DNA from 3 places in the Salinivibrio sp. AR647 genome. Region 2 is predicted to be linked to each of the others. Evidence: predicted binding sites of a transcription regulator. Region 2 holds the regulator's gene; each other region holds the start of a gene.
What was found. The regulator MetJ, encoded in region 2, represses methionine synthesis genes. The targets are predictions, from matches to a motif close to TTAGACNTNTANANGTCTAA.
Positions count from the first base shown of each region.

Region 1 (4,291 bases), on a different contig from region 2:
ATAATTTCAATGTTTTTCGGGTTTTCAACGATATCGAGCTTGGTAGCGCTGATGCCAGCACCTTCTTTGAGTTTTAGGATGCCTTGCTGCTCAAGCAGTAGTAATGAACGGCCGAGGCTAGCAGGGTTATTCGGCACGGCAATTTGCCCGTCTTCTGGGAGATCGGCCACGCTATCTAACTTATAAGAATAGGCCGCAATCGGATACACAAAGGTGTTGCCAGCAATCGCAAACTCGTAGCCGCGATCTTTGATTTGTGCATCTAAGTAAGGCTTGTGCTGAAAAGCATTCACATCAACCGATCCATCGTCCAATGCTGCGTTGGGCGACACATAATCGGTAAAGGTGATCAGCTCAACGTCGAGGCCTAACTTCTTGGCTTCTTTTACTGCGTGCTCGGCCACTTGTGCTTCTTCGCCTGCCATCACGCCCACGGTGATGCTGTTGGCATCGCTAGCGGCTTGCTCTTTTTCTCCGCACCCGGTGAGTAGGAGTGTGGAGGCGAGGCCTAAGGTGGTTAAAAGTGTTTTAATGGTGGTCTTCATTGTCTGTCTCCCTTGATAAAATTGTCCGTCGTTTACGGTAAGTGTTGTGTTTTATTATCGGTGATCGGTTCGGCGTACCAAGTAATCGCCTAAAGATTGTATGGCTTGTACCAGCACGACTAGCATGACAACGGTGATCAGCATAACCGTGGTATCAAAGCGCTGGTAGCCGTAGCGGATACCGACATCGCCTAGGCCGCCACCGCCCACGGCTCCAGCCATAGCAGAGTAGCTGACGAGGGTGACCAAGGTAATGGTTGCGCCATTAATAATGCCAGGTAGCGCTTCGGGTACGAGTACTTTATAGATAATTTGCAATGGGGTAGCGCCCATGGCTTTGGCTGCTTCTTCTAGTCCCGGTGGCAGCTCTAAAAGCGCCGCTTCGACCAGACGTGCAACGAAAGGGATGGCGCCCACTGTCAGCGGGACAATTGCTGCCGCTGTTCCAATCGAGGTGCCGACGAGCAGGCGGGTAAAGGGAATAATCGCAACCAACAAGATAATAAAGGGGATCGAGCGACCAATATTCACCACCGCGCCGAGCGCTTGATTAAACTTGGGTTGCGCTAGCAGCCCGCCTTTTTTGGTGACGTGTAGCATCACACCTAATGGGATCCCAATGGCAAAGCCTATCAGGCCGGAGGCAAAGACCATATACAGGGTTTGACCTGTCGCTTCGGCAAGCAAGTTAAGCAGGGCGTTGTTTTCGTTGACCCAATTTATAAGTTGATCAATCAACATAGCCAAGTACCTCCGTGTTGACATGGTGCTGGTTGAGATAGTGGATGGCGTCTTCGACCGCTTTTTTCGGGCCCATAATCTCTGCCAGTAGTAAGCCGAATTTGACGCCGCCAGCGTAGTCGATATCAGAGCTTAAAATGCTGATGTCGATATCAAACAGCCTTGATATTTGACTGATCAATGGATCATCCACGGTAGCGCCGGTAAATTCTAGGCGCACCAAGGGGTAGCTGCCGTCAAAGTAGGTATCTTTTAAGCGTTGGGCATAGTCATAAGGCACCGATAAATCCAAGGTTGAGCGGATAAATTGTTTCGCTAAGTCGGATTTCGGATGGGCAAAAATGTCGCCCACTGGGCCAGATTCGACCAATTCACCGTCACCAYTAATGGCAACGTCGTGACAAATGCGCTTCACCACGTCCATTTCGTGGGTGATCAATAAAATGGTCAGGTTGAGCTTTTCATTAATGGTTTGTAGCAGTGACAAAATCGATTGTGTCGTAGCAGGATCCAGTGCGCTAGTGGCTTCATCACACAATAATACGTCTGGGCTTGGCGCCAGTGCGCGGGCAATCGCGACACGTTGTTTTTGTCCGCCACTGAGGCTAGCCGGATAGACATGACGCTTATCGGCTAAACCAACTAAATCGAGTAACTCGGTGACTCGGGTTTCGATCGCGTCACTGCTCGCGCCGCTCAGTTCAAGCGGTAGAGCGATGTTGTCGAAGACCGATCGCGATGACAGTAGGTTAAAGTGTTGGAAAATCATCCCGATTTGACGGCGAGCTTGGGTTAGATCGCGATTGGATAACGCGGTGAGGTTAACGCCTCCTACCTTTACCGTGCCGCTGGTTGGGCGCTCGAGCAGGTTAACCATTCGGATCAGCGTACTTTTGCCGGCACCAGAGGCACCGATCACACCAAATACTTTTCCTTTCGGGATAAATAAGTTGATGTCGTTAAGGGCATGAATTCGGCGCTCCCCGAGTTCGAATACCTTGTTGAGTTTGGATATCTCAATCATCACATGTCCTTGGCGATAAATTTGATCACAGCCGACTGACTCAGCGGTCTATCCCGCGCTCTTGCTGTCGTTCTGGTTATTGATGCTATGAGTTAGGTAAAATGAAGTCAATGGATATTTTTACTTCTGGACGTCTAAATGGCAATAAGGCTAATCGGTTGGTTATAAATAAAACAGTCAACGAGATCTCAAGCGTGCTTGATCTCATCGACTAAAGCGTGTTCACTAATAGCCTTTCTAACTCTTTGTTCTGATTAAGTGATATGCCAACTGCCTTGATTGATACCACGATGTTGACGCTATTTATTCCCACCTTCTTTTTTGTGTCAATCACACCGGGAATGTGTATGACACTATCCATGACCCTGGGGATGACTATCGGAGTTAAGCGTAGCCTACATATGATGTGGGGCGAGCTCATTGGCGTCGGTCTTGTGGCGGTTGCGTCAGTGGTAGGAGTGGCGGCCGTGATGCTGAACTATCCTAGCGTGTTTCAGGTGTTTAAGTATGTGGGGGGCGCGTATCTGGCGTATCTCGGCGTACAAATGTGGCGATCGCGTGGCAAAATGGCAATTCCAAAGGAAGAGGCGTCGGCGCCGAATGATATCTCTGCGTTATCGTTGGCGGCACAAGGTTTTGTCACTGCGATAGCCAACCCGAAAGGCTGGGCATTTATGATCTCACTGTTGCCGCCGTTTATTAACCCTGCGATCTCATTGCCCAGCCAGCTGAGCGTGCTGGTGTTGATCATTCTTTGCACGGAATTCAGTTGTTTAATGTTGTATGCCAGCGGTGGGCGCACCTTACGTCAGTTTTTGCAGCAAAAGGGTAATGTGCAATTGCTGAACCGAATCGCCGGCACCTTGATGATCGGTGTCGGCTTTTGGCTGGCGTTGGGGTAATTAACGGCCGTGATGGTGTGTAATCACTCTGCAAAATAGTGCTTTGGCGGTCGCTAAAATCGCATCCGGGAAGTCATAGTCAGGGTTGTGCAGCTGTGGGTGGTGCTCGCCGCTGCCAATGCCAAATAATGCGCCGGGCCAGCGGGCAAGAAATTCGGCGACATCTTCTGACCAACGCATGGGCCCCTTAAGCCAGTGAACCTCTAACCCCAGCGATTGCGCCGCGTTGACCACGACTTGGTTATGCGCTGTGCTGTTTTCGGCGGCAATAAACGGCTCGTGCCAACTTAGATCCACGGTTAATTTTGCTCGGTCGGCGATGGCGTTTACGTGATCGACTAACCGGGTTTGCATGGCATGAAACGTGGCGTTGTCGTCGCTGCGTAGGGTCGCCATCACGGTGGCCTCGCCGGGCGCAACGCCAAACGCGGGGTCGCCAAGTTGGGCGTGAACTAGCGTCACTAAGCTGAACGTGGAAGGATAAGCGTCAGGAAGTTGTGTAAGCATACGCATCACGTCACTCATGGCGTTTGCCGGGCTGACCCCGCGCTCTGGGTAAGCGGCATGGGAGGTTTTGCCGTGCAACCGAATCGCAACACCGGTTGAGGCGCAGGCAAAGGTGCTTGGGCGCACCACTATCTGATGTTGGGCAAAGCCTGGCAGATTATGAAAGGCATAAACATTGTCGATGTGGCGGGTTACTAAAAGCGGATCGGCACACAGACGTGCTGCACCTTCGCCGGTTTCTTCAGCAGGCTGAAAAGCGAGAATGACAGTCCCCTGTTTAGGGGGTGTTTGGCATAGCTCGGCAGCGACGGCAAGCAAGGCGGCAGCATGGCCATCGTGACCGCAGGCATGCATGATGCCATCGTGACAGGATGCATAATCAAGTTGGGTGTGTTCGTGAATGGGTAACGCATCAAAGTCGGCGCGTAACAAGGTGGTTGGCCCTGGCTCGCGACCTGCAATGTCTACCACAATACCGTGACCGCCCACGTCGGTATGGGGGGTGAGACCAAAGTCGCGCAGTTGGGCAGCAATGGTGCGCGCACTTTGCGCTTCGTGATTCGACAGTTCAG
Region 1 is NZ_MUFE01000002.1:66,743-71,033, forward strand. It holds gene metQ (methionine ABC transporter substrate-binding lipoprotein MetQ) at 1-545, opposite strand, end outside; gene BZG76_RS02860 (methionine ABC transporter permease) at 600-1,286, opposite strand; gene metN (methionine ABC transporter ATP-binding protein MetN) at 1,276-2,310, opposite strand; gene BZG76_RS02870 (LysE family translocator) at 2,574-3,212, shown strand; gene BZG76_RS02875 (amidohydrolase) at 3,213-4,291, opposite strand, start outside.
Region 1: a site for MetJ is predicted at 2,429-2,448, ahead of metN (methionine ABC transporter ATP-binding protein MetN). Genes of this name have one in related genera too.

Region 2 (4,291 bases):
GGGTACAACGTAAGGTCAGATCGGTCGCACTTTGCGCCACAGGCTGTAAAGTACGGCTATGAAGCACGGGCGCCGCCAAGCGTGCCAATTCGCCTGCTTCATCCAATCGGATTAAGGGTAACAAGCAAGCATTATCGACATGGCGTGGATCCGCGCTGTATACACCGGCAACATCACTCCATATAGTCACGCGGCGGACCCCCGCTAACGCACCGAGCACCGTGGCCGAATAATCTGACCCGTTACGCCCCAAAAGTACGGTTTCCCCAGCTTGATTTTGCGCCATAAACCCCGTAATAACGACGTGAGATTGCGTGTGCTGAGAAAGTTGCTGCCGTAACAGTGGCCATGATGCGCCGCGATCGACCTCAGGTTGAGCCGCACGTTCCGCGCGTAAACAGTGGCGCGAGTCCAACATCACCGCCTGACGACACTGCTGATTAAGCAGCGCAGCTAATAAACGCGCCGACCAAACCTCTCCGAACCCTTGCACATCGGCTTGTACGCTGTCGCTCAGCGCTGTCTCCCCGAGCGACGCGATCGTCGCGATGTCAGCAGATAAGGCATCAACCAACTGTTGTTTGTGATCACCGTTGATCAGATTTTCAATCAAGTCTTGCTGAAAGGCACGGACGCCTTGCAAGGTCTCATGCGCCAACCGGCCATCTTTGCCCAGTTGAGCGAGCCAAGCAATGAGCTGATTGGTCGTTTTCCCCGCCGCAGAGACCACAATTAAGTCGTGCGCCTTTGCATGCGCCGTCAGCACATCGACCACACGGCGATAACAATCTGGGCTCGCTAAACTGCTGCCACCAAATTTATGCAATTGGCGTTGTGATTCGGGGGCGGTGTCCATCGGTTGCGCGTGCATGGCGAGGTCTCTCTTGGTCTCAATAAATATCAATAAAGCGGCGTGCTATGACAGCAACACCTATAGCAATCGGTTTTACTGGTTAGCTAAATGGGCGAAGGCATGCGCCAAATCGGCCACTAAGTCTTCTGCGTCTTCTAGTCCAATAGAAAAACGCAACAACGTCCGGGTAATGCCAGCCTCGGCTTGCGCGTCATCACTCATCGCACGATGGGTCATTGACCCTGGATGCGTGACCAGACTTTCTACCCCGCCCAGCGACTCGGCAAGCGCAAATAAAGATAAGCCTTCAATAAAACGTGCGATCCCAGCGGAGTCCGTGTCCAGCTCGAGGCTGAGCATACTACCAAATCCAAACTGCTGACGGGCGGCAATCTCATGGCCTGGATGTGTCGCCAAACCGGGATAGTAGAGTTGCCGCACCGCAGGGACTGTTTGCAAATAGGTTAATACCGCTTGCGTATTTTGCTGATGTTGTTTAACCCGAGCGCCCAAGGTACGCAACCCTCGCAATGTCATATAACTGTCAAAGGCGTTGCCTGTCGCGCCCAAGCAGTTGCCCCACCACGCTAATGTTGCAGCCAATTCAGGCGTCTTCGCCACTACAGCGCCACCGACAATATCAGAGTGACCATTAATAAATTTAGTAGTGGAATGCACGATGATGTCCGCACCCAGTGAAAAAGGCTGTTGGAGTGCTGGCGATAAAAAGGTGTTATCGACCACCACCCATGCCCCCACTTGGTGGGCCTGTTGGCAGATTTTAGCAATATCGACCACACGCAATAGCGGATTAGAGGGTGTTTCAACTAACACCAGTTTCGGCTGTTTTGCCAGCGCAGCGGTTAACGCCTGGTGATCAGATTGATCGACAAAACTGACCTGCCAAATCCCTTGCTTGGCGCGTGACTCTAACAAGCGATAGGTACCACCATAACAGTCGTGCGGTGCAACAATATGATCCCCTGCATCCAGTAAAGACAACACCAAGTTAATGGCTGCCATCCCACAGTTGGTCACCACGGCACCGGCTCCGCCTTCCAGTTCCGTTAACGCTTGCTCTAACTGAGCTCGAGTTGGATTGCCCCCACGGGCATAATCATAAGTGGGAACGTCGCCAAAAGCAGGAAAACGATAGTTGGTTGATAAATACAAAGGCGGCACAACCGCATGATGTTGCGTGTCAGTGCCAATTCCTGTTCGAACGGCAATGGTGTCGGTTTTTTTACCTGTCATGGTTCATCCTTGCTCTTGTTGCGCTGGCACGGTTTACGTGATCCAGTCGTCATCATACTACTTTACCTCGGCGCTTTTGGGACGTCAACACTTCTAGACGTCTAAACACCTTTGCATGTGGCGGTTAATATAGCTAAAATCTCCGCAGCATCATTCTGGGTATTCCATAATCAAGATAGGTGAGACATGGCGCAGTGGAACGGCGATTACATTAATCCGTATGCCGAACATGGTAAAAAGAAAGAGCAGGTAAAGAAGATCACCGTCTCTATCCCACTTAAAGTATTAAAAATTCTTACTGATGAGCGCACTCGCCGTCAGGTTCATAACCTGCGTCATGCGACCAACAGTGAGCTATTGTGTGAGGCATTTTTACATGCCTATACCGGGCAGCCTCTGCCAACCGATGACGACATCCGTAAGGATAAACCCGATAGCATTCCTGCCGAGGCACGTCGGATCATGGAAGAGTTGGGTATTGAGTTTGACGACAGTGAATACTAAACAAAAAAACCGCCATCGGCGGTTTTTTTATGGTAAGACACTGTTTTCGACTTATAACATGTTCTACTTACAACATATTTTCTTTACAACATGTTTTCTTTACAACATATAGTTGTCTGGCATCTCAATACGGGCTACGCCGGTTTCGACGGCCGCAAGCGCCACGGCACGTGCTACCTTGGGCAGTAAACGGGCATCCATCGGCTTGGGAATGATGTAATCCGGGCCAAAACTGAGTGAAGACAAGCCCGCGGCATCTAAGACCGATTGTGGTACAGGCTCTTTCGCCAAACCACGAATCGCTTCAACGGCGGCCAACTTCATCGCATCATTAATCTCACTGGCACGCACATCTAATGCTCCCCGGAAAATAAACGGGAAACACAAGACGTTATTCACCTGATTCGGGTAATCCGAACGCCCCGTTCCAATGATCAGATCATCCCGGACTTGGTGCGCAACCTCTGGGTTAATTTCAGGATCTGGGTTTGAGCAGGCAAACACGACAGGCTTATCCGCCATCAGTTTTAATGCCTCAGGCGAGAGCAAATCCGGGCCTGATACGCCAACAAAGAGATCCGCACCTTCAATCACATCTTCGAGGGTACGCTTATCCGTGTTATTGGCAAACAGCTGCTTATACTTGTTAATGTCATCACGACGGGTGTGAATCACCCCTTTGCGATCCAGCATGTAAATCTTTTCGCGCTGGGCGCCACATTTAATCAATAGCTCCATACAGGCCACCGCAGCGGCACCCGCACCGAGACACACGATGGTGGCTTCACCAATATCTTTGCCTTGCAACTCGAGCGCGTTAAGCATCCCCGCAGCAGTGACAATCGCGGTACCATGTTGATCATCATGGAAGACAGGCACTTCACAGCGTTCAATCAGCTGCTTTTCGATCTCAAAACAATCTGGGGCTTTGATATCTTCAAGGTTGATACCGCCAAAGGTGTCAGCAATATTGGCTACGGTATCAACAAACTCATCGATGGTGCGGTGTTTAACTTCAATGTCGATCGAGTCCAAGCCGGCAAAACGCTTGAACAATAACGCTTTGCCTTCCATGACAGGCTTTGACGCCATCGGCCCTAAATTCCCTAACCCCAAAATCGCGGTGCCGTTTGAGATCACCGCAACCATATTGCCTTTACCGGTATAGCGATATACGGCATCCGCATCTTGGGCTATTTCACGCACAGGTTCAGCAACGCCTGGGCTGTAGGCGAGAGCAAGATCCGCCGCTGAATCAGCAGGCTTACTGAGTTCGACAGAGATTTTTCCGGGTGTAGGGTATGCATGATAATCCAGCGCTTGCTGGCGTTTATCGTCCGACATGTCGTTTTCCTAGTTATTATCGTGAAGGGGTAACCAATACCGGCAGGGAAGGATGACCGATATTAGCCAGACACTCTACAAACCACACAGGAAAGGTTTGTATAAGGGTAAAGATGGTAACGCAGCGGGGAAACGTCCACCAGTACTAACGCCGTATTCGCGATGATGCTCGGACCTGTTGTCCGAATACTAGGACGATACGATCAAAAAAAGGGACGCTGATGCGTCCCTTCTCTATATTCGGTCAATAGCTGCTTATTTTTTGCTGCTAAGGGCACCGAAACGTTTCTTAAAGCGATCAACACGGCCACCAGCATCAAGGATACGCTGCTTACC
Region 2 is NZ_MUFE01000009.1:98,030-102,320, reverse strand. It holds gene BZG76_RS12010 (bifunctional aspartate kinase/homoserine dehydrogenase II) at 1-871, opposite strand, end outside; gene metB (cystathionine gamma-synthase) at 947-2,107, opposite strand; gene metJ (met regulon transcriptional regulator MetJ) at 2,294-2,611, shown strand; gene BZG76_RS11995 (malic enzyme-like NAD(P)-binding protein) at 2,711-3,955, opposite strand; gene rpmE (50S ribosomal protein L31) at 4,211-4,291, opposite strand, start outside.

Region 3 (4,291 bases), on a different contig from region 2:
GTTGATGTCGAGCTTTTACGTATTGATAACCGACCCAGTAAAAACACGCCAACGGAACACTTAGACACCTTCTATCGCCAGTTTGAAGCCGTGCGTGAACGCAACTTTGATGGTCTTATCGTCACCGGGGCACCATTGGGCTTGGTGCAGTTTGAAGATGTGATTTACTGGGAGCATTTGCAAGATGTGATGAATTGGGCGCATCAGCATGTTACGTCTACCCTTTACGTTTGCTGGGCGGCTCAAGCGGGTTTAAAGCTTCTTTACGATTTACCCAAAAAAACGCGCAAAGAGAAGTTATCTGGCGTCTATCAGCACCAGGTAAATGAAGCACTGGCTACGCATCCTTTATTGCGGGGGTTTGATGATAGCTTTCTCGCCCCTCACTCGCGGTACGCTGACTTTTCACCAAGCTTTCTTGACGAACACACGGATCTCGATATTCTCGCCACCTCAGCACAAGCGGGCACTTACTTGGCGGCGACCAAGGATAAACGTAATGTGTTTGTGACAGGTCATCCCGAATATGACTCACATACGCTGCATCATGAATACCATCGCGATCTTGAAGAAGGGATGGAGCCTGTCGTCCCGATTAACTATTATCCTGATGATGATCCGTCTCAACCCCCCTATGTGAGTTGGCGGAGTCATGGGCACTTACTCTTTGCCAATTGGTTGAACTATTGTGTCTATCAGCTGACGCCGTTTAATCTGGCTGAATTTTCACAATCTAACTTTACGCTCGACGAATAGCAAAAAGGCGCCTAATTGGCGCCTTGTTGAGAAAGAGTGTTTATACACGGGGATTATCGATTTTCTCTTGAGCGGCATTGGCTTTATCAACCATTCCTGTCATGGTCGATCCTTGTACGAGAATAGAGAAAACCACCACCGCATAAGTCATGATTAAAATCAGTTCACGGACGTCGATATTCTTCTCAGGGACGACCATCACACCAGCCGGCACTGCCATGGCCATGGCAAGGGCTAACCCACCTCTTAGGCCTCCCCAACTCAAAATACGAACGGCCCAAGGGTTGTATTGACGAAAGCGATTGAAGCCGAAATAGCAGGCTTTCACACTGAGATAACGAGCGAACAGTACAACGGGTACAACTGCGGCCATAATGATCCAGTCTTCCTTATGGAAGCTAATCTGTAACAGGCTGACCCCGATCAACAAGAACAGTAAGCTATTCAAAAACTCATCGACCAATTCCCAAAAATGGTCCAGATGATCCTCACTCTCTTTGGAGAAGCCAATAAAGCGAGTCCAGTTACCGATCATAATGCCAGATACTACCATCGCCAGTGGCCCGGAAACATGCAACATATCGGCGAGCACATACCCCGCGCTAGGAATAGCCAATGTCAGTAGCAGTTCCATGGAATGGTCATTGGTCGCGCAGATCAAACGGTGAAACAGGTAACCCAATATCAGACCGTATAAAATCCCACCGATAGCTTCTTGTAAGAACAATGCGATCGTACCACCGAGTGTCGGCTCGCTGTCGCCAAACGCCAAGGTAAAAAGCGTCACGAAAATAACAATCCCGACCCCGTCGTTAAACAGTGACTCTCCCTCGATTTGGGTGGTGATCCGCCTAGGTGCCTGTAGCCGCTTAACAATGGCCAACACCGCGATGGGATCGGTTGGAGAAATCAGCGCCCCAAACAATAAACAATAGATAAAATCAAAAGGAATGCCGATCAGTTGGAAGACGCCCCAAATACCGGCACCAACCAGCGAGACAGAGACCAACAGGCCGCCGAGGACGAGGGTGGTGATTTCCCATTTTTGATCAGAGAAATGGGGAAGCTTGACACCAATACCGCCCGCGAATAAAAGGAAACCGAGTACGCCTTTGAGTAAAAAGGCATCAAAGTGGATATCGGTCAATATTTGCTCCGCCATCGCCTTTAACGGAATGGCTTGGTATTGACCGGCGATCACGATCAAAAGAGAAAGGAGTAGAGAGCTTGCAGTGATCGCGATAGTCGTTTGTACTCGGCTGATTTTACTATTAATAAAGGCGATAAAGATGGCAGCAGCAGCCATGAAACTGAGGATTGCGTAGGTAGACATGCAGCTTCCTAGTACGACGAGGAATGAAAGAGTTACAAAATATTAATAGAAATTGCGCTCAAAACGAACAGCTGAATTGAAATAGATCAAAATTAATCGATATTTATAGACGTCTAGATTTCCAAAATGGCTGTGGTAGGATAAAACTATCGCAATCAGGATGGTGATATCACGGGGTAAGAATGGATCGATTAACACAGCGTCTCTCTAAGTGTATTTTGGTGATCGATGGCGGTATGGGCACCATGATCCAAGGCTTAGGACTCGGCGAAGCCGATTACCGCGGCGCACGCTTTAAAGACTGGCATTGTGATGTGAAAGGTAACAATGACCTTTTGGTACTGACGCAGCCTGAAAAAATAGCAGCGTTACACAGCGACTATCTGGCCGCGGGCGCGGACATCATAGAAACCAATACGTTCAACGCGACCCAGATAGCCATGGCCGATTACGACATGCAGGCCATCAGTGCGGAGATAAATTTAGCTGCTGCGCGTCTTGCTCGCGACGTGGCTGACCACTGGACGGCGAAAACCCCAGAAAAACCACGCTTTGTTGCTGGGGTTCTCGGACCCACGAATCGCACTTGCTCTATCTCTCCAGATGTGAACGATCCTGGCTTTCGTAATGTCACCTTTGATCAATTAGTTGAGGGGTATGCGGAGTCCACTGAGGCGTTGATGGATGGTGGTGTTGATCTCATCATGTTGGAAACCATCTTTGATACCTTGAACGCGAAAGCCTGTGCCTTTGCTGTTGAAAAAGTCTTTGATGCCCGAGGTGTGCGCTTACCCATTATGATCTCTGGCACCATCACCGATGCGTCTGGTCGTACGCTCTCTGGGCAAACCACCGCGGCGTTTTATCACTCTTTACGCCACGTCGAACCGCTTTCTTTTGGTTTGAACTGTGCGCTGGGGCCAGCCGAATTGCGTCAGTACGTCAAAGAGCTCAGTGAGATCTGCGAAGGATTTGTTTCGGTTCATCCCAATGCCGGTTTACCCAATGCGTTTGGCGAATACGATCTCTCGCCTGAAGACATGGCAAAACATATCGACGAATGGGCCGCTTCTGGCTTTATTAACCTGGTGGGTGGGTGCTGTGGTACCACACCTGAGCATATTCAAGCGATCAGCGAAGTGGTGGCGAAACATGCCCCCCGTGCGCGCCCCTCTCAGTCTGTGGCATGTCGACTATCAGGGCTAGAACCGCTGACTATTAATGCTGAAAGCCTGTTCGTGAACGTGGGGGAGCGCACTAATGTCACTGGGTCGGCGCGTTTTAAGCGTTTAATCGTCGAAGAACAATACGACGAAGCGCTTGAGGTGGCGTTGCAGCAAGTGGAAAACGGGGCGCAAATCATCGATATCAATATGGATGAAGGCATGTTGGATGCACAGCAAGCCATGGTACGTTTTCTCAATCTGTGTGCGGCTGAGCCCGATATTGCTCGGGTACCGGTGATGATTGACTCCTCAAAGTGGGAGATCATTGAAGCCGGACTGAAGTGTATCCAAGGTAAAGGGATTGTGAACTCAATTTCTCTTAAAGAGGGGGAAGCCGCGTTTATTCAACAAGCCCACTTAGTCCGTCGATACGGTGCCGCTGTGATTGTGATGGCGTTTGATGAGCAAGGCCAGGCTGATACACGTGAACGTAAAGTCGAGATTTGCACGCGCGCGTATCACCTGCTGGTTGATCAAGTCGGCTTCCCGCCGGAAGACATTATCTTTGATCCTAATATCTTCGCGGTGGCCACCGGCATTGATGAGCATAATAACTACGCGGTCGACTTCATCAACGCGGTCGCAGATATCAAACAAACCCTGCCGCATGCCATGATTTCAGGTGGCGTGTCTAACGTGTCTTTTTCGTTTCGCGGAAACAACCCAGTGCGTGAGGCGATCCATGCGGTGTTTCTCTACCATTGCATTAAAAACGGTATGGATATGGGCATCGTCAATGCTGGCCAGTTAGCCATTTATGATGATTTGCCTGAATCGCTGCGTGTGGCGGTGGAAGATGTGGTGCTTAACAAAGACGATGGCGCCACGGAACGTTTACTGGCGTTGGCGGACAGCTACCGCGACCGCGGTGAAAACGAAGTGGCAGAAACCGCGGAGTGGCGCAGTTGGCCAGTGGATAAACGGCTTGAACATGCACTGGTTAAAGGCATTACCGAATTTATTGTTGAAGATACTG
Region 3 is NZ_MUFE01000001.1:366,426-370,716, reverse strand. It holds gene metA (homoserine O-acetyltransferase MetA) at 1-756, shown strand, start outside; gene BZG76_RS01690 (cation:proton antiporter) at 797-2,089, opposite strand; gene metH (methionine synthase) at 2,272-4,291, shown strand, end outside.
Region 3: a site for MetJ is predicted at 2,195-2,214, ahead of metH (methionine synthase). Genes of this name have one in related genera too.